Regions from separate parts of the Sterolibacterium denitrificans genome, predicted to be linked through region 2. Evidence: predicted binding sites of a transcription regulator. Region 2 holds the regulator's gene; the other holds the start of a gene.

Region 1 (10,465 bases), 770 kb from region 2:
GGTGCGCGGCGACGCTGTAGGCCAGCGCGCGCATCGCCTCGGTCTGCGACTTCATCAGCATCAGCATGCGGCGCACGTCGGGATGCTTGCTGATGCTCACATTTCCCGGCAGACGGCCGCTGATGTCGCGCCCCTGCACGCGCTCCCTGGCATAGGCCAGGGCATGCTGGTAAGCGCGCTCGGCAATCCCCAGACCTTCCAGGCCAACGGAAAAACGCGCCGCATTCATCATGATGAACATGTATTTGAGGCCGGCGTTTTCCTCGCCCACCAGCGTGCCGATGGCGCCGCCGCCAAAATTGCCGGCATCGCCAAACGCCATCACGCAGGTCGGACAGGCATGGATGCCCAGCTTGTGCTCGACGGAAACGCAATAGGCATCGTTGCGCGCGCCCAGCGAGCCGTCGGCATTGACGAGGAACTTCGGCACCACGAACAGGGAAATGCCTTTCACCCCCGGCGGCGCGTCGGGCGTGCGGGCGAGCACCAGATGAACGATGTTCTCGCTCATGTCATGGTCGCCGTAAGTGATGAATATCTTCTGGCCGAAGATGCGGTAGGTACCATCCGCCTGCGGCACGGCGCGCGCGCGTATCGCCGCCAGATCGGAGCCTGCCTGCGGCTCGGTGAGGTTCATGGTGCCAGTCCAGCGCCCTTGCACCATGTTGGGCAAATAGCATGCCTTCTGCGCTTCCGAACCGCTCAGCTCCAGCGCCTCGATGGCCCCGGAGGTCAGCAGCGGACAGAGGGAAAACGACAGATTCGCCGCCATCCACATTTCCTGCACGGCGGCACCGAGCAGCTTGGGCAAGCCCTGCCCGCCATATTCCGGATCGGCGGAATAGCCATTCCAGCCGGCGTCGATGAACTGCTGATAAGCCTCCCGGAAGCCGGCCGCCATGCGTACCCGTCCACCCTCCTCGGCCTCCCAGCGGATGCGTGCGCGATCGCCACTGACGTTCAGCGGCGAGAGCACGCCGCTGGAGAATTTCGCCGATTCATCGAGCACCGCTTCGGCCATGTCGCCGCCAAATTCCTCATAACCCGGCAGGCGCGCAATGCCTTCGAGATCGGCAAGCTCGTTCAGCACGAAGTGCATGTCTTTCAGGGGAGCGAGATACTCGGCCATGTTTCTTCTTCCTTTCCGCTTTCCGTATGGCGCTGCGTTATTGTGTGTTGCGTATTGTGTGTGCGTGTCGTGTGACGCAGTCGAGCCGCAGAGCATAGCATGCAGCCCATGACGACCAAGCGGACATCAAGGACAGCGAAAACTGCGGGTCGAACAAGAGAAAACCGGGAGCGGCCTTGCGGCTCACTCCCGGTTTTTCTTGCGGCTCATGGGCATCCGCGCCTGCCCGTGGCAGACGTTCTGCCTTGGTGCATCAACCGATTTCAGCCAGCAGTTCCGGCACGGCAGTGAACAGATCGGCCACCAGACCGTAGTCGGCGACCTGGAAGATCGGCGCATCGGGATCCTTGTTGATGGCGACGATCACCTTGCTGTCCTTCATCCCGGCCAGATGCTGGATGGCGCCGGAAATGCCGACGGCGATGTAGAGCTGCGGCGCGACGATCTTGCCGGTCTGGCCGACCTGATAGTCGTTGGGCACGTAGCCGGCATCGACGGCGGCACGCGAAGCGCCCAGCGCGGCGTTGAGCTTGTCGGCCAGCGGCTCCAGCACGCTCTTGTAGTTCTCGGCCGAACCCATGCCGCGACCGCCGGAAACGACGATCTTGGCCGCGCCCAGTTCCGGACGGGCGCTCTTGACGATTTCACGACCGACGACCTTGCTCAGGCCCGAGTCGGCGGCAGCGGCAATCGCCTCGACCGCGGCACTGCCGCCTTCGGCAGCGACGGCATCGAAACCGGTGGTGCGCACGGTGATGACCTTGACCGCATCCGCGCTCTTCACCGTGGCCATGGCATTGCCGGCGTAGGTCGGGCGAACGAAGGTGTCAGCGGATTCGACTGCGGTGATTTCCGAGATCTGCGCGACATCCAGCAGGGCCGCCACGCGCGGCAGCATGTTCTTGCCGGTCACCGTGGCCGGCGCCAGGATGTGGCTGTAGCCGGCGGCATTGGCCACCACCAGGGCGGCGACGTTCTCGGCCGTCTGTTCGGCGTAGATGGCGTTGTCGGCAACCTTGACCTTGGCCACGCCGGCAATCCTGGCAGCGGCTGCGGCCGCGTCGCCGCAACCGGCGCCGGCGACCAGCACATGCACCTCGCCGCCGATCTTCTGGGCAGCGGCAACGGTATTCAGCGTTGCGCCATTGATCGCGGCATTGTTGTGTTCAGCAATAACGAGAATAGCCATCAGATCACCTTCGCTTCATTCTTGAGTTTGTTGACCAGTTCCTTGACGTCGGCCACTTTCACGCCGGCACCGCGCTTGGCGGGCTCGGCCACTTTCAGGGTGGTCAGACGCGGCGTCACATCGACGCCCAGATCGGCCGGCTTGAGCGTATCGAGCGGCTTCTTCTTGGCCTTCATGATGTTGGGCAGCGTGGCGTAGCGCGGCTCGTTCAAGCGCAGGTCGGTGGTCACCACCGCCGGCAGCTTGAGTTCCAGCGTTTCGGAACCGCCGTCGACTTCGCGCGTCACCGTGGCCTTGCCATCGGCGATCACCACTTTCGAAGCGAAGGTGGCCTGCGCCCAACCCGCCAGCGCGGCGAACATTTGCCCGGTCTGGTTGGAGTCGTCGTCGATGGCCTGCTTGCCGAAGATCACCAGTTGCGGCTGCTCCTTGTCGGCCACGGCCTTGATCAGCTTGGCAACCGCCAGCGGTTGCAGGTCGGCGTCGGACTCGACCAGGATGCCGCGATCGGCGCCGATGGCCATGGCCGTGCGCAGGGTTTCCTGGCAGGCGGCCACGCCGCAGCTGACGGCGATGACTTCGGTGGCGATGCCGGCTTCCTTGAGGCGCACGGCTTCTTCGATGGCGATTTCATCGAAGGGGTTGACGGACATCTTGACGTTGGCCAGATCAACACCCGTGCCGTCAGCCTTGACGCGCACCTTGACGTTGAAATCCACCACGCGCTTTACGGGGACTAGTATCTTCAAGTCAGCATCCTCATACGTACATGAAAAAAGCAACTACACAAAAACCGGACTGCGAAAGCCGCGAATTATGCTCCAATTTGCCTCCTTCCGGGTCGCTCCGGATGGACTTTTTTCCATAAAACATCACTCCGTCAATGTTTTAAACACCCAGTCCGCGCCGAACCCCGGCGACTCGCACCTTCGCTTCGACCTCCGGAATACGGGGAATACCGGCCCTGCCCCGACCGGCCTTTTGCGCCCCGGTTTTCGCTTTGTGCCACACAGGCTTAGGCAAGATTCTGTTTATAGACAACTATCCAGCAACCAGGCGGCATGTGAATTGCCGATTGCATTATTGGATAAGCTATATTATTCTGGGATGATCAATCAGTTTGCTTGACCTCTCCCGTCGGCAGCGCTGTTGCTTGCCGTCCACATAACGCCGCAACGCCATGATGATGCCCGTCCCGAGCTCCGCGCAGGCATGAAGAACACAACGACCCGTCTCCTGCTGATCGAAGACGACCCGTCGGTCGCCACCCGCATCAACGACGCGCTTGCCGCCAGCGGCCGCGACACCCATGGGTCGTTCCATCTCGTCTGGGCGCCGACGCTGGACGGCGCTCTGCGTCAACTGGCGGGAAACACCGAACCGCTCGAATCGCCCGCACCACTCGAACCACTGATCGACGCAGCCGACGGCACCATCGGCGATCTCCCCTACAGCGCCATCCTGCTCGGACTCACGCACACCGACCACTGCGATATCGAAGCATTCGACAGAATCACCGCGGCCGCTCCCGAGCTTCCCGTGCTGCTGCTGGGCGACGCCGACGATCCGGTGCTCGAACGCCAGGCGCTGCGCCGTGGCGCCCAGGCCTACCTGCCACGCACGCTGCTGCGCAATGGCAACCTCGGCAACGCCAGCTGGCTGTTCCATACGCTGCACAACGCCATAGAACGCAAGCTGCTGATCCGCTCCCTGAAGCAGACCGAGGCAGAACTCCAGACCGAGCGCCAGCGCTTTCATGCCGTGCTTGCCTCGGCCAGCGACGGCATCATCGCGCTGGATGCCGAAGGCCGGATCACGCACATGAATGCCGTGGCCGAAAAACTCTCCGGCTGGCCGCTGCACGAAGCGCTCGACCGTCCCTTGGCCGACATCTACCGCACGATCGACGGCAAAACCCGTCAGCCCGTCGAATCCACGCTCGACAGGATGCTGAGGGAAAACCGTTCCAGCGGCTTTGGCACGAGCGCCATCCTGCTGCATCGCGACAACGGGGAATTCAGCATCGAGGATGCGCTCACCCAGTTTCGCGATCCCGCCGGCCAAACGACGGGCAGCCTGCTGGTGTTTCGCGACGTCGGCGATACGCAGGGCATGGCCATGAAAATGGCCTACCTAGCGCAGCATGACGCATTGACCGGCCTGCCCAACCGTTCCCTGATGCACGACCGGCTGGCCCAGGCCGTCACCCTGGCCGGCCGCTACTCGCGCAAGGCCGCCCTGCTTTACATGGATGTCGATCGTTTCAAGAACATCAACGATTCGCTCGGCCATCCAATCGGCGACAAGCTGCTGCAAGTGATCGCCGACCGCCTGCTGACCTGCGTGCGCTACTCGGATACGGTGAGCCGCCAGGGCGGCGACGAATTCGTCATCCTGCTCACGGAAATCGAGCAATCCCACGACGCGGCGATCTGCGCGGAAAAAATCCTCAACGCACTATCCAGGCCGATCGCCATCGACAGCCACCAGATCTATATCACCTCGAGTATCGGCATCAGCCTTTATCCGGATGACGGCAAGGATACCGAAGCCCTCATTCGCAGCGCCGATCTCGCGATGTATCACGCCAAGGCCGGTGGACGCGCCAATTTCCAGTTTTTCCGCCAGACGATGAATGAGCGTCTGGTACAGCGCCAATCGCTGGAAGACACGCTGCGCAATGCCCTGAAAAAACGCCAGTTCATTCTTCACTACCAGCCCAAGATCGATCTCGAAAATGGCGCCATCACCGGCGCCGAGGCGCTGGTGCGCTGGAATCATCCCGAGCGGGGACTGATTTCACCGGCGCTGTTCGTGCCGGTCGCCGAGGAATGCGGGCTCATGCAGCAGATCGGACAATGGGTGCTGCGCGAAGCCTGCCGGCAAATGCAGAACTGGCAGAATGCCGGCCTGGATGTCGGGCGCGTTGCCGTCAATATTTCCACGCCGGAATTCCGCTCGCGCAACTTCGTCAACGACGTTCGCGACGCGCTTGCCGAAACCGGCATGGCGGCCGAATATCTGGAAATCGAACTCAAGGAAGCGGCGCTGATGGCCGATCTCGAGCATGCCCAGTCCAGACTGTCGGAACTCAAGGAACTCGGCGTCAATATTGCCATCGACGATTTCGGCACGGGCCATTCCAGCCTCCGCCAATTGAAGCGCTTCCCTATCGACAGCCTGAAAATCGACCGATCCTTCGTGCAGTGCATGACCAAGGATCCCGCCGATGCGGCCATCGTCAGTGCCGTCATCAGCATGGGCAAGAGCCTCAACTACCGCGTCGTCGCCGAAGGCGTGGAAACGCGCGAGCAGCACCTGTTCCTGCAAGCCAATCTCTGCGATGAAAGCCAGGGCCATCATTTCAGCCGGCCGCTGAATGCCGAGGGCTTCACGGCCCTGATGACGCGCAACCCGAGTCATTCGGCCGAATTGCACTGAAGCCTGCCGGCTTCAGTGCATGCTCCCGCGCAGCGATACAGATAGAGACAGCCTAAGGAAACACTGAATAAGTCCGTTCGCCCTGAGCCTGTCGAAGGGCAGGCTTTGCAACTTGCTGATTTAGTACATCCTCCGTTCATGGTTCGACAAGCTCACCACGAACGGAGGGCTTATCCAGCGTTTCCCTAATCGCTGTACGCGCGTTCGCCGTGGCTCGCCACATCCAGCCCGACCCGTTCGTCATCCTCGCTCACCCGCAGGCCGATCGTCATATCCACCAGCTTGAAGGCGAGGAAGGCCACCACGCCCGACCAGACGATGGTGATCACGATCCCCTCCGCCTGCACCAGCAATTGGCTGGCGATGGAAAAGTCCGCAGCGCCGGTGCCGCCCAGTGAAGGCGCGGTGAAAACGCCCGTCAACAGGGCGCCGAGTATCCCTCCCATGCCGTGGATGCCGAACACGTCCAGCGTATCGTCCGCGCCCAGCATGCGCTTGAGCGCATGGACGGCCCAGAGGCACAGCAGACCCGCCAGGAAGCCGATGACGATGGCCCCCATGGGCGCCACGCTGCCGCACGCCGGCGTAATGGCCACCAGGCCGGCAATGGCGCCCGAGGCCGCGCCGAGCATCGACGCCTTCTTCTTGAACAGGCTTTCCCCCAGGCTCCAGGCGAGCACGCCGGCCGCGGTGGCCACCAGCGTATTGATGAAGGCCAGCGCCGCGCCGGCATTGGCTTCCAGGTTGGAACCCGCATTGAAGCCGAACCAGCCCACCCACAGCATGGACGCGCCGACCATCGTATGCGTCAGATTGTGCGGCGCCATGATTTCCTTCCTGTAGCCGATGCGCGTGCCGACCATCCAGGCGCCGACCAGACCGGCGACCGCCGCGTTGATGTGCACCACGGTGCCGCCGGCGAAATCCAGCGCGCCCTTGCTCAACAGGTAGCCGCCGGCACCCCACACCATGTGCGCAATCGGCAGATAGGCAAAGCTGAACCAGAGCGTGCAGAAGACGAGCACGGCAGCGAAGCGGATGCGCTCGGCAAAGGAACCCACGATCAGCGCGCAGGTGATCCCGGCAAACGTCGCCTGGAAGGCGGCAAACAGCAGTTCCGGAATTTTCACGTTCTCCGAAAAGGTATCGGCCAGGGATGCCGTATCGATGCCGGCAAGAAAGAGCTTGTCCAGCGATCCGATGAACCGGCCCGCACCGCCAAAGGCCAGCGTGTAGCCATAGACGGACCAAAGCACGGCAATCAGGGAAAACACCACGAGCACCTGCATCAGAACGGACAGCACGTTCTTCCTGCGGACGAGGCCGCCATAAAACAGCGCCAGCCCAGGCACCGCCATGAAGACCACCAGGGCGGTGGCAACCAGCATCCAGGCGACATCGCCTTTTTCCACGATGGCGCCGACGGCATTTGCACCGTCACCGGCGAATGCAAGGACTGGGCTTGCCAGGATGGCGGCGGTGGCCGTGGCAACGAGAGATTTTTTCACGGTAGCACTCCAGATCGTTGAAAGTAAGACAGGTTACGGACGGATCGAACGGATCAAAGGGATTGGACGCATCGGAAGAATCGGAAAATACTCAGATCGCATCGACGCCGGTTTCACCCGTGCGGATGCGAATGACGTTCTCCAGGTTGCAGACGAAAATCTTGCCGTCGCCGATGCGGTCGGTATGGGCGGCCTTGATGACGGCGTCCACGACCCGATCCAGCATGTCCGCCTCGATGGCGATTTCGATTTTCGTCTTCGGCAGAAAGTCCACGACGTACTCCGCGCCCCGATACAGCTCGGCATGGCCCTTCTGGCGGCCGAAGCCTTTGACTTCCGTGACCGTGATGCCACGCACGCCGATATCCGAGAGCGCCTCGCGCACTTCGTCGAGCTTGAACGGCTTGATGATGGCAGTGACCAGTTTCATGTTGGCTCCTTTCGGTGATTACAGCGTTTTGGTAAAGCTGACGACGATCCGGTCGTCGCCCAGATCGCGGTTGAAGGCGTTGTGATACGGCTGGCCGGCCTTGCCTTTGGCATTGCTGCCGGAGACATGAACGCCGAGGCTGCCGAAACCGAGATCCTTGCTGACGCCGAGCCGGTAATCGGTATATGAAGCCTCACCGAAATCCTTGACGCTCTGGTGGCCCAGATGGGCATTGATGCCCCAGCCGTTGCCCAGATCGTGCTCCAGCGCAAGATCGGCATAGCCGCTGCCGCGCGTCTTGCCGCCCGTCGGCGTGGAAGCGCCGAAGAGATGGCTGGAGACGACGCTGGAATACTTGAAACTGATGGACTTCCAGCCGAGCTTGGCGTGGATTTCGGTGGTGTCCGGCCGGGTGAAGCCGGCCGGGTAGCTGCCCGGATAGCGATAATTCAGCACGCCGACGTCGTAATACCAGTCGCCGCCGGCAAAGCTTTGCTTGTAGCCGCCGTAGATGTCGAGTTCCAGCGGCGCGCTGATGCCGGGGCCCTGATCGGAGAGCCACGAAATCGTCGAACCCCAGGTGCCCGCATAGAAGCCGCTGGCATGCACGTAATCGAAGCCGCCCTGCAGCGCGGGCTTGCCATTGGTCTGGTCGATGCCGCGGTACAGGTAGGTGGAAGTCAGCGTGATGTTGCCGCTGAAACTATGGCTGTCGGGCGATTCGGCAGCCATGGCGGCCGCGGGCAGCAAGGCAAGAACTGCAGCATAAAGCGTATTTTTCATGGCGATTTCCCCGTTGTGCGTTGTGATTTGCGCATGCTGCAAATGCAGCGTGGCCACTCCTCACACAGCAGAAACCGTGCCAACACAAAAAACACAGTTATTTCAAATGCTTACAAAGAATTACGGGTAGTGGATGAAAGAATACCGGCCTCGTCCTGTGGCACGCCGCACCGCCTGCGCGCCAACAACGGGCATGCGCGCTGCAGATCATGGTCACGGCGGCGACGGCAGGCATGGCACGGCAATTGCGTCGTTCAAGATTTCAAATTCTCGGCGGAGCAAGACATGAACGTGCATTTCGTGGAACACGAAGCCTTTGAAGCACCTGGCGCCTTCACCGCCTGGGTGAACGAGCGCGGCCACACGGCCAGCCATTCCCGCGTATATGCCCATGAACCTTTGCCGACGGCCATCGCCGCCATCGACCTGCTGGTCATCCTGGGCGGGCCGCAATCGACGACGACGACGCGGGAAGAGTGCGCGCATTTCGACGCCGCCGCCGAATGCGCCCTGATTGCCGCCTGCATCGCCGCGGGCAAGGCCGTGGTCGGCGTCTGTCTGGGCGCGCAGTTGCTGGGCAAGGCGCTGGGCGCGCCGCACGAATCCAGCCCGGCAAAGGAAATCGGCAAGTTTCCCATCCAGTTGACGGCGGCAGGCAAAACCCATCCCATGTGCGCCCACTTTGGCGACGGCCTGGAAGTCGGCCATTGGCACAGCGACATGCCCGGGCTGACGCCGCAGTCAAGGATCCTTGCCCGCAGCGCCGGCTGCCCGCGGCAGATCATCGAGTATGGCGAACTGGCCTATGGCTTGCAGTGCCACCTGGAATTCACCGCGGAAACGATCGAAGGAATGATCATCGCGACGCCACCCGCGGAGTTTGCGGCAGCAGCGTCAGGTTTCGTGCAAACGCCCGAAATGCTGCGCGCCCACGATTACGGCCCCATGAACCGGAAGCTGTTCGAGTTTCTCGATCGCTTGATGGCGGCCTATGCCCTGCGGCGCGAACCCGCCTGACATTCCCGGCGGACGATGGCCATGAGCTTCAGGGCCACAGCCACAGCCCTTCGTACACCCTCGTTGCAGGCCCGGCCATGAGGACTGGCGCATTTTCGCCCGGCCACTCGATGCGCAGTTCGCCACCGGGCAGTGCCACCTCGACCCGCTCATCCAGCAAACCGCGCCGCCGGCCGGCCACCACGGCGGCGCACGCGCCCGTGCCGCAGGCGAGCGTTTCCCCGGTGCCGCGCTCGAACACCCGCAGCTTCACCCGATCGCGCGCCAGCACCTGCATGAAGCCGACGTTCACCCGGGCCGGAAAGCGCGGATGCGACTCCAGCAGCGGCCCGAGCCTGCCCACCGGCGCCGTGTCGACCGATTCGACGAACAGCACGGCATGCGGATTGCCCATGTTGACGACGGCCAGCTCGACCTGTTCGCTGCCGCCATCGACGTTAACCTCGACCCGATGAAGCAACGCCGGCGCATCGGCCAGAAAAGGGATTTCGGCCGGCAGCAGCTTAGGCACGCCCATGTTCACCACCACGCGGCCTTCGGGCGTGAGGCGCAGTTCGATCACTCCGGCAGCGGTTTCCACGCGGATGAGATCCTTGTCGCTCAATCCCCGGTCGCGCACGAAGCGGGCGAAGCAGCGTGCGCCATTGCCGCACTGCTCGACCTCCGAGCCATCGGCATTGAAGATGCGGTAGCGGAAATCCACGTCCGGCCGGGTGGCCGGCTCGACCATCAGCAACTGGTCGAAGCCCACGCCGAAATGGCGGTCGGCGAGCAGACGAATTTGCGCATCGCTCAGTTGCAGGTGCGCGCGGGTGCAATCCAGCACCATGAAATCATTGCCCAGGCCGTGCATTTTGGTGAACGCCAAAGGCGTTCGATTTGGATTTGGATTCATGCCCATGACGCCCAATGACGCTCAAGGAGCCAGCGGCAGCCCGCGCTTGTGCGCGCTGGCATCGAAAGCCGCC
Region 2 (10,465 bases):
GATCAGTTCGCACCAGGGGCGCGGATCGGCGATTTCGTCGTCCGCCACGCCGGCAAAATGATCCGTGGTGGTGTTGCGCACATCGTTGCCCGAGGTCTGGATCGCGTGCATCTGCACGGTCGCCAGTTCGGCCAGCACGGCCGGCGTCTGTTCCAGCGGAATCCAGTTGTACTGGCAGTTGTGGCGCGTGGTGAAATGCGCATAGCCGCGATCGTAGGTGCGGGCGATGTGGGCCAGCTTGCGCAATTGCCGGCTGCCGAGCATGCCGTAGGGCACGGCGATGCGGAACATCGGCGCGTGGCGCTGGATGTAGAGGCCATTCTGCAGGCGCAGCGGACGCAGATCGTCCATGCTCAGTTCGCCGGCGAAATGCCGCTGCATCTGGTCGGTGAACTGAGCGACGCGCTGGTCGATCATGGCTTGGTCGAAGGCATCGTATTGGTACATATGCGGATACTCCGGGATGGTGCTTGGGTGTATGTTCGTATTTACTGCGCGATCAGCTTGCCGCCGACGAGTACCAACATGCAGGCCAGGGTCGGGCGCAGGATTGTATCGGGAATGCGTGCCGCCAGATGGCTGCCCAGGTAGATGCCCGGCAGCGAGCCCACCAGCAATGCGCCCAGCAGCGACCAGTCGACGCTGCCATACCACCAGTGACCGAGGCCCGCGACCAGCGTGAGCGGCACGGCATGAACGATGTCGCTGCCCACGATACGCAGGGCAGACAGCTTGGGATACAGGAAGAACAGGGCCGTAACCCCCAGTGCGCCGGCGCCGACCGAGGAAATGGTGACCAGCGCGCCCAGCGCAAGCCCGGTGATGATCGTCAGGGTGGCCGTGCGACGCGGATTGGGTTCGGCCGGAAAGTGGGTCAGGGCAAAGGCCTGCAAATGGCGACGGAAAATCAGCGAGGCGGCGGTGAGCAGCAGGGCCACGCCCAGTGCGGCCGTAATCAGTTTGGTGGCGCCACCCAATCCGTCGGGGGCAAAGTGCGCGACCAGAGCCAGGGTCAGGATGGAGGCGGGTACGCTACCGGCCGCCAGCAGACCGACGATGCGCCAATCCACCGAGCCGCGTCGGGCGTGAACGATGCTGCCTCCCGACTTGGTGATGGCGGCATAGAGCAGGTCGGTGCCAACGGCGGTGGCCGGGTGGATGCCGAACAGCAGCACCAGCAACGGCGTCATCAGCGAGCCGCCGCCCACGCCCGTCAGACCGACGACGGCGCCGACGAAGAACCCGGCAAGGCTGTAGGAGAAGTCCATGATGAGGATGGGCGAGTGGGTACGGCGAAAGAGTAGCGCCGGAAACAGGGCAGAATGGCGAAGGGCTGCATCATATCGGCCACTGCTTAAAACTGTAAATACCTTATTTGCACAAATAAATAGCTTTGGGTTATAAATAACCCATGAACCTGCAACAGCTCCGCTACGCCCATGAAGTCGCCAAGCGTGGCCTCAATATCACCGAGGCCGCCGCAGCGCTGTATACCTCGCAGCCGGGCATCAGCAAGCAGATTCGTCTGCTGGAGGAGGAGCTGGGCGTCGATATTTTCGTGCGCCAGGGGCGGCGCCTGACCGACATCACCGCGCCGGGGCGGCAGATCCTCGACATCATCGAAGACGTACTCGGCGGCCTGGCTAATCTCAAGCAGGTGGGCGAGGAATACAGCCAGGCCGATAGCGGCACCCTGACCATCGCCACCACGCACACTCAGGCGCGCTATGCGCTGCCGCCGGTCATCCGGGCCTTCATGGCGCGCTATCCCGGCGTGCGTCTCGAATTGCACCAGGGCAATCCGACGCAGATCTGCGATTGGGTGATTGCCGGCAAGGCCGATTTGGCCATCGCCACCGAGGCCATTGCCGAACAGCACGAATTGGTGATGTTGCCCTGCCAGCAATGGAATCGTTGCGTCATCGCGCCGCCGGGGCATCCCATTCTCGAGGAACGGCCGCTGACCCTGGAGGCGATTGCCCGCTATCCGGTGGTGACCTACGACAGCGCATTTTCCGGCCGCAGCCAGATCAACAAGGCATTTGCTGCGCGCGATCTCAGTCCGAACGTGGTGCTGACCGCCATAGATGCCGATATCATCAAGACCTATGTCAGTCTCGGCCTGGGGATCGGCATCGTTGCCGCCATGGCCTATGACGCCAGCGCCGATACCGGCCTGCGCGCTGTCGATGCTTCCCATCTGTTCGAGTCGAGCATGACGCGCATCGGCATCCGGCGCAACGCCTGGCTGCGTGAATACGCCTATGTGTTCATCGAGCTGTTCGCCCCGCATCTGGCGCGTCCCCTGGTACAGGCGGCCTTGCAGGGCGACAGCAGGGTGGATCCGGGACTGTAGGCGCAAGTCGCAGGCGCGACTGCTGCTTCGTCAATCGTAGTTGTCGCTGCTCAGGGCTTGCTGCTGGCGGTCGAGGAATTCCTGCATGTTGTCGATGCCGCGGAATTGCAGGATGGTCGAGCGCACGGCGGCTTCGAGGAGCACGGCGAGGTTGCGGCCGGCCGCAACGGGAATGACGACCTTGCGTATCGGTATGCCGAGGATGGTTTCGGTCTGGGCGTCGAGCGGCAGACGGGTGGCCTCGGGAACGCCGGGCTGCAGTTTTTGCAAATGCACGATCAGCTTGAGTTTCATCTTGCGGCGACTGGCGGCTTCGCCAAAGATGGTGCGGATGTTCAGCAGGCCCAGGCCGCGCACTTCAAGAAAGTCGCGCAACAGCTCGGGACAGCGGCCTTCGAGCGAATCGGGCCCCAGGCGCGAGACTTCGACGACGTCGTCGGCGACCAGCCCGTGTCCGCGCGAGATCAGTTCCAGCCCCAGCTCGCTCTTGCCGACGCCGGATTCGCCGGTGATCAGCACGCCCATGCCGAGCACGTCCATGAACACGCCGTGCAGGGAGGCCGTTTCGGCGAGTTGGCGCGCCAGATAGAGGCGCAGCGAGTCGATGATCGTGGCAGCCGAAAGCGTGGTGGCGAACAGGGGGATGTTGCCGCGTTCGCACAAGTCACGCAGCATTTCCGGAATGTCGCAGCCGTCGGCGACGATCATGGCCGGCGGTCGGGCGGCAACGATCTCGACCATGTAATGATTGACCTTGTCCGCCTGGCGGCCGTGAGCCCAGCGGATTTCCGGGGTGCCGAGTACCTGGATGCGCCCCGGATGAATGAGGTTGAGATGGCCGACCAGATCGGCCGGCGAGACGTCCGGCTGCCTGACGCTGACGGCATCGTTCATGGATCCGCAGATCCATTCGAGATGCAGCCGCTCGCGATTCAGCTCAAACAGCTGGGCGACGATCAGCTGGGGCATCGGCCTGCCAGTTCAGAAAAAGATTGTGCACCGCCTGGGCATCGGCGGCAGCGGCCAACTGCTCGCGGGATTGGCGGTCGGAAAAAATCTGGGCCAGTTCGGAGAGCAATTGCAGATGGCGTTCGGTCGCGGCTTCGGGGACCAGCAGCACGAACAGCAGGGAGACCGGCTTGCCGTCCGGCGAGTCGAACTGCACCGGCGTGGCCAGGCGCAGGAAGCCGCCCAGCGCATCCTTGAGCCCCTTGATGCGGCCATGCGGGATGGCGATGCCCTGGCCCAGTCCGGTCGAGCCGAGCTTTTCGCGCGCGAACAGGGCGTCATACACCGTGCTGCGCGCGAGGCCGTGGCGGTTTTCGAACAATATTCCGGCCTGCTCGAAAACACGTTTCTTGCTGCCCGCTTCGAGGTCGAGCAGGATGTTTTCAGGCGGCAGGAGTCTGGCGATCTGGTTCATCGGTGACGAGAATGAGCCTTCGTCGGTCGAGGGATGCGAAGTATACCCCTGAATGACCGACGCGTTCTGGTTGTACCTGTCGGGTTGGCGAGTCGTTGGATCGACGACCGGATCAATCGACGATCTGGCGCTTCTGGCTTTCATGCGCGTGGTTGGAAATCTTTTCCTTGTGCTTGACGACCTGGCGATCGAGCTTGTCGACCAGCGTGTCGATGGCGGCATACAGATCGGCCTCGATACTGTCGGCGTGAATGTCCTTGCCCTTGAGGTGCATGGTGATTTCCGCCTTCTGCTGGAGCTTGTCGACGGAGAGGATGACGTTGACGCTGGTCACGTTGTCGAAATGGCGGATCACCCGTTCCAGCTTGGTTTTGACGTAGTCGTTGATGGCAGGGGTTACTTCGACGTTGCGGCCGGTGATATTGAGATTCATGGTGACTCCTTCCCTTGGCGGGTGACTGTGAATTGATGGAACGGGTGAGACAGGCAGGACATGAGGAGGTGCTGGGGTACTTTACAGGGACTTGCGCAGATTGACCGGCGGGATGTTGAGGCCCTCACGGTACTTGGCAATGGTCCGCCTGGCGACGACGATCCCCTGGCGACCGAGGATTTCGGTGATTTTGGCATCGGACAGCGGCTTGCGGCCATCTTCCTCGCTCACCAGTTGCTTGATGAGGGCGCGGATGGCGGTGGACGAGGCCGCGCCGCCGGCATCGGTGGCGACGTGGCTGCCGAAAAAATACTTGAGCTCGAAGATGCCGCGCGGCGTGGCCATGAATTTCTGCGTGGTCACGCGCGAGATGGTCGATTCATGCAGCCCCAGGGTATCGGCGATTTCCCGCAGCGTCAGCGGGCGCATGGCCACTTCGCCATGTTCGAGAAACTGCTGCTGGCGTTCGACGATGGCCTGCGAGACGCGCAGGATGGTGTCGAAGCGCTGTTTCACGTTCTTGATCAGCCATTTCGCTTCCTGCAACTGGCCGGACAGGCCGGCATGCGCAGTCCCGCTGCCGCGCTGCTGCTGCAGGATGTCGGCATACAGCCGGTTGATGCGCAGCAGCGGCATGGCGGCCTGGTTGAGGCTGACGAGCCAGTGGCCGCGCTGTTTGCGCACGACGACGTCGGGGAGGATGTAGCGCGTATCGAGTGGCGAATACTGTGCGCCGGGGCGAGGATTCAGGGAACGAATCAGGGCGTGGGCGGCGCGCAATTCGTCATCATTGCAGCGCAGGGCGCGCTTGAGCTTGGCGAAGTCGCGCGCGGCCAGCAGATCGAGGTGGCTGCGCACCAGCGTCAATGCCAGATTGCGCACGGGCGAGGGCGGCTGGTTTTCCAGTTGCAGCGCCAGACATTCCTGCGGGCTGCGGGCGCCGATACCGGGAGGATCGAGGCTCTGCAGGCGGCGCAGGGCGATATTGAGTTCCTCGAGCAGGGCTTCCCGGTCGCCATCTTCCGGTTTCGCCGCATCGCCGGGCAGACTGCCGAGCAGGACGTCGGCGAGTTCTTCCATCTCCTGTTCGAGATAACCGTCGTCATCGAGCGCCTCGACCAAAAAGCTGACCAGGCTGCGATCGTGCGCGTCGAGCTGCATCAGGCCCAGTTGGGCGCCCAGATGCTCGCGCAATGAAACCTCGGCGCTTTGCAGCTCGCTGTAATCCCCATCATCATCGTTGGCGTCGCGCGGCTGGCGGCTGCGCATCTCGCCGATCCAGTCGCTGTCATTGCCAGCGCCGTAGCCGTCGTCATAGGTATTGCCGGCGTCTGCCGCCCCATCGTTGGCATCGCTGGCATTGCCGGCGACGTTGGCAGGATCGGGGTTGGGGCAAGCCGCCGTATCGGCGGCTTGCGGCATGGTGAGCGCGTCCCTGGCCGGAACGAAGCTGCCTTCGTGCGGTTCGGCGAGTTCGAGCAGGGGATTGTCCTGCAGGAGCTGGTCGATTTCCTGATTCAACTCCTGCGTCGACAACTGCAATAGCCGGATCGACTGTTGCAATTGCGGGGTCAGCGCAAGATGTTGGGAAAGTCTGAGCTGGAGCGTCTGTTTCATGGTCAGGCGGTTGCTCGGCCTGGCGAAAATCACATGCGAAAGTTTTCGCCGAGGTAGATCTTGCGAACGCTCTCATTATAAATGATCTCGTCCGGCCTGCCCGAAGCCAGCACCTCGCCGGCATTGATGATGGTGGCGCGATCGCAGATGCCGAGCGTTTCACGCACATTGTGATCGGTGATGAGCACGCCGATGCCGCGCTCCTTGAGGAAACGGATGATTTTCTGGATGTCGATGACGGCAATCGGGTCGACCCCGGCAAAGGGTTCGTCGAGCAGGATGAAGCGCGGACTGCTGGCCAGGGCGCGGGCGATCTCGACGCGCCGGCGCTCGCCGCCGGACAGCGAGATCGACGGGTTGTTGCGCAGGTGGCTGATGTGCAATTCCTGCAGCAGGGCGTCGAGGCGATTTTCGATTTCATCCCTGCGCAACTTCTGCAATTCCAGCACGGCGCGGATGTTGTCGGCGACGTTGAGCTTGCGGAATACCGAGTTTTCCTGCGGCAGATAGGACAGGCCGAGCCGTGCGCGCCGGTGGATCGGCATGTGGGTGAGGTTGGCGCTGGCCTGTTTGCCATCCATGGCGCTGCCGTCGTCCGCGCTCTCCACGATGCGGATTTCGCCGCCATCCGCCGCCACCAGGCCGACGATCATGTAGAAGCAGGTGGTCTTGCCGGCGCCATTGGGGCCGAGCAGACCGATGACTTCGCCGCTGCCGACATCGAAGGAAACATCCTTGACGACACTGCGCGATTTGTATTGCTTGCGCAGGCCTTCCACCACCAGCCGGGTCATTCCTCTGTCTCCATGTCTTGCGCGTCTTGCGGCAGGTCGCTGGATTTCCCGAGTTCCCTGAGCAGCCTGCGGATGACGTCGACGGCGAAGCCGCGTCCTTGCAGGAACCGCGCCTGGCGTGCCCATTCGCGGGCATCGCGCGGCACGCTGTTGAATTTGCTGCGCCAGACGGCCGCAGCGCGTGTGCGTTCGTCCTCGATTTCTTCCTGCGCCAGGCTGGCGTCGATCAGCTCGGCATCGATACCGCGCATGCGCAGACTGTGGGCGAGCCGGCTCGCGCCGAAGCGGGCGGCATGGCCGCGCACGTAGGCCTGCGCTGCGCGCGTGTCGGAAAGCAGGCCTTGTCGTTCGAGCTGATCGAGCACCTTGTCGATATCCTCGGCGGTCGGCGGCGTTGGCGGTTGCGTCGTTGCCGTGTGGCCGGCCGGAGTTGCGCCTACGCCCATTCTTCCGGCTTTGGCCGCCAGTTTCCTTGCCAGTTCGGCGCGGCTGTGTTCACGCTGCGCCAGCAGTTTGATTGCCAGAGCCCGCAGTGTGACTTGCGGGCTCTGCGGCGGCGTCTTCATGACCGGCGATGCTATCGGCGCTCGTCTCCGGGCTTCATGTCTCGTCGGCCTTGGCCTTGGTCTTGCGTCCCTGGCCTTCGTCGGCGGCCGGTGCCAGCGCCGTTACCCCGACCGCCTCGCGCACGCGATTCTCGATTTCGCGGGCGATCTCGCCATGCTCCTTGAGATATTCGCGCGCATTGTCCTTGCCCTGGCCGATTTTCTCGCCCTTGTAGGAATACCAGGCGCCGGATTTTTCGACGATCTTGTGCTCGACGCCCAGGTCGATGATTTCACCAGCGCGCGAGATGCCTTCTCCGTACAGGATGTCGAAGTGAGCTTCGCGGAACGGAGGCGCAACCTTGTTCTTCACCACCTTGACGCGGGTTTCATTGCCGATCACCTCGTCACCCTTCTTGATTGCGCCGGTGCGGCGGATATCCAGACGCACCGAGGCATAGAACTTGAGGGCATTGCCGCCGGTGGTGGTCTCGGGGCTGCCGAACATGACGCCGATCTTCATGCGGATCTGGTTGATGAAGATCACCAGGGTATTGGTGCGCTTGATGTTGCCGGTCAGCTTCCTCAGCGCCTGGCTCATCAGGCGGGCCTGCAGGCCGGGGAGCTGGTCACCCATCTCGCCCTCGATTTCGGCGCGTGGCACCAGGGCGGCCACCGAGTCGATGACGACGATATCGACGCCGCCCGAGCGCACCAGCATGTCGGCGATTTCCAGCCCCTGCTCGCCGGTGTCGGGCTGGGAAATCAGCATGTCGCCGACATTCACGCCGAGCTTGCCGGCATAGACCGGATCGAGCGCGTTTTCGGCGTCGATGTAGGCGGCGGTGCCGCCGGCCTTCTGGATTTCGGCGACGACATGCAGACACAGGGTGGTCTTGCCGGAAGATTCCGGGCCGTAGATTTCCACCACCCGGCCGCGCGGCAGACCGCCGATGCCCAGTGCCAGGTCGAGGCCCAGCGAGCCGGTGGAGACGGTCTGCAGATCGTTCTCGATCTGTGATTCACCCATCTTCATGATCGAGCCCTTGCCGAACTGCTTTTCGATCTGGGCCAGGGCGGCCTGAAGCGCCTTGCTCTTGTTTTCGTCGATTGCCATTGTCATTTTCCTTCGTCAAAGTCTGTCTTGGATTATGGCACAGTTCCCCGGCTTTCCAGCCGCGTCAGCAGGCCGTTCAGGGCATGAATGGCCGCCTGCTGGCGCACCGCGCCGCGGTTGCCGGGGAAATGTCGCGTTTCTACGCTGATCGTGTCATCCGGCAGCCGCCAGGCGAAGCAGACGGTGCCTACCGGCTTGTCGATGGTGGCGCCCGCGGGGCCGGCAATGCCGCTGATGGCGATCGCCACCTGGGCATGGGCGCGGGCAATGGCGCCTGCCGCCATGGCACGCACGGTGGCCTCGCTGACTGCGCCCTGGCGTTCGAGAAGCGCTGCCGGGACGCCGAGCATTTCCTGCTTGGCGGCATTCGAATAGGTGACGAAGCCGCGCTCGAACCAGGCCGAACTGCCCGCCGTGGCCGTGACGGCTGCGGCCACCAGGCCGCCGGTACAGGATTCGGCGCAGGCGAGCCGCAGCTTGCGGGCGCTCAGGGCCGCGCCGACGGCCGCCGACAGTCGTTCGAGTTCGGTTTCCATGCTCAAGCTAGCGCCACCTTGGCCAGCAGGATGACTGCCAGCGTGTAAGCGGCGGCGACCACGTCGTCCATCATCACGCCGAAGCCGTTCTTCATGTGCCGGTCGAACCAGTTGGCCGGCGGCGGCTTGACGATGTCGAAGAAGCGGAACAGCAGGAAGGCGGCAAGTTGCCAGATGATGCCGGTCGGCGTCAGGAGCAGCACGCACCAGAACGGCACGATTTCATCCCAGACGATGGCGCCGTGGTCGGCCACGCCCAGCGCCTGGCCGGTGCGTTCGCAGGCCAGCACGCCATAGGCCAGGGCGAATGCGAGGCACAGGGCAAACGCGGTGGCGTCGGGCACGACCATGCGCAGCGCGGGATAGGTCAGCCAGGCGAACAAGGTGCCGACCGTGCCCGAGGCCCAGGGCGAAAGACCGCTGCCCAGGCCGCAGGCGATGAAATGGTGCGGCGAGCGGAACAGGAAGGGCCAGGGCGGGGGCGGATTTTTCTTGATCTTCATGTCTTTTTCTCTGCGGTGTCTGTGTCTGCGGTGGCGGGAGCGAAATGATCGTAGCCGCGCCGCGCCGGGCTCATCTCGCGGCCGTCGGCATCGAGCAGGTGGATCCGCCCGGCCGGGCCGGCGGCAACCGTGCCGATGCAGGTCAGCGGGATCTGCAACCGTGCGCCGAGCGCCAGGATGTCCTCATGGCGCGCCGCCGGGGCGGTGAAGGCCAGTTCGTAGTCGTCACCGCCGCCGAGCAGGCAGTCCGTTGCCAGTCGTGCATCGACGTCGTTGCCGCAGTACAGGACGGCAGCCGGCAGGCGGTCGAAATGCAGCGTGGCGGTTGCTTGCGAGCGTTCGAGGATGTGGCCGAGGTCGGCCAGCAGACCATCGGAAACGTCGATGGCCGCATGCGCCAACCCGTCCTGCGCCAGCGCGCGGCCGAGGGCGATGCGTGGCTGGGGCCGGTCGAGGGCGCGCAGGCAGGCGCTGCGCAGCGGTTCCATCAACCGACAGCGCGCCTGCCGTTGCGCCAGGCCCAGCGTGGCGAGGCCGAGCGTGCCGGAAATCCAGATCTCGTCGGCGGGCCGGGCGGCCGAGCGCAGCAGCGCCTGACCGGCGGGAATTTCGCCAAACAGGGTGACGTTGAAAGCCAGTGGGCCGCGCGTGGTGTCGCCGCCGATCAGGTCGACGGCGAACGTGTCGGCGCAGGCGAAAAAACCTTCGGCATAGGCGGCCAGCCAGGCTTCATCGGCGGCTTTGTCGGCCGGCAGGGCCAGGCTGAGCAAGGCCCAGCGCGGCAGCGCGCCCATGGCGGCGAGATCGGAAAGATTCACCGCCAGGGTCTTCCAGCCCAGATCCGCCGGATCGGCGTCGGGCAGGAAATGCGTGCCGGCGACCAGCATGTCGGTCGTCACCACGATTTCCATGCCGGGCGCGGGACGCACGATGGCGGCATCATCGCCGACGCCGAGCACGCTGTGCCGGGCAGGGCGTTTGAAATGGCGTTCGATCAGGGCAAATTCCGACGGCATGGGTTTTTGGAATCCAGGTGCCGGTAGAACGCGGGGCGCGCGAAGATCAGGGACAGGGAATCAAGGACGGGGCGCCTGCCGGGCTTCGTGCGGACGCAGTTCGGCGGCAAGCTTGTCGAGCACGC

What was found. Region 2 encodes sigma-54, which starts transcription at its own class of promoters, with help from an activator protein. Its sites were predicted from a motif close to TGGCACNNTTCCTGCT; they were not measured.
Region 1: SDENCHOL_RS08095 (TorF family putative porin) is a predicted target of sigma-54. The motif match lies at 8,547-8,562, and genes of this name have one in related genera.

Annotation. Positions count from the first base shown of each region.
Region 1 is NZ_LT837803.1:1,760,031-1,770,495, reverse strand. It holds gene SDENCHOL_RS08125 (acyl-CoA dehydrogenase) at 1-1,129, opposite strand, end outside; gene SDENCHOL_RS08120 (electron transfer flavoprotein subunit alpha/FixB family protein) at 1,383-2,318, opposite strand; gene SDENCHOL_RS08115 (electron transfer flavoprotein subunit beta/FixA family protein) at 2,318-3,067, opposite strand; gene SDENCHOL_RS08110 (putative bifunctional diguanylate cyclase/phosphodiesterase) at 3,531-5,759, shown strand; gene SDENCHOL_RS08105 (ammonium transporter) at 5,945-7,282, opposite strand; gene SDENCHOL_RS08100 (P-II family nitrogen regulator) at 7,359-7,697, opposite strand; gene SDENCHOL_RS08095 (TorF family putative porin) at 7,716-8,480, opposite strand; gene SDENCHOL_RS08090 (glutamine amidotransferase-related protein) at 8,766-9,497, shown strand; gene dapF (diaminopimelate epimerase) at 9,526-10,392, opposite strand; gene nadE (ammonia-dependent NAD(+) synthetase) at 10,414-10,465, opposite strand, start outside.
Region 2 is NZ_LT837803.1:994,988-1,005,452, forward strand. It holds gene SDENCHOL_RS04575 (nitrite/sulfite reductase) at 1-447, opposite strand, end outside; gene SDENCHOL_RS04580 (sulfite exporter TauE/SafE family protein) at 489-1,268, opposite strand; gene cysB (HTH-type transcriptional regulator CysB) at 1,412-2,356, shown strand; gene hprK (HPr(Ser) kinase/phosphatase) at 2,387-3,325, opposite strand; gene ptsN (PTS IIA-like nitrogen regulatory protein PtsN) at 3,294-3,779, opposite strand; gene hpf (ribosome hibernation-promoting factor, HPF/YfiA family) at 3,892-4,212, opposite strand; gene SDENCHOL_RS04605 (RNA polymerase factor sigma-54) at 4,294-5,829, opposite strand; gene lptB (LPS export ABC transporter ATP-binding protein) at 5,859-6,623, opposite strand; gene SDENCHOL_RS04615 (regulatory protein RecX) at 6,620-7,189, opposite strand; gene recA (recombinase RecA) at 7,224-8,279, opposite strand; gene SDENCHOL_RS04625 (CinA family protein) at 8,318-8,821, opposite strand; gene SDENCHOL_RS04630 (phosphatidylglycerophosphatase A) at 8,824-9,324, opposite strand; gene thiL (thiamine-phosphate kinase) at 9,321-10,340, opposite strand; gene nusB (transcription antitermination factor NusB) at 10,401-10,465, opposite strand, start outside.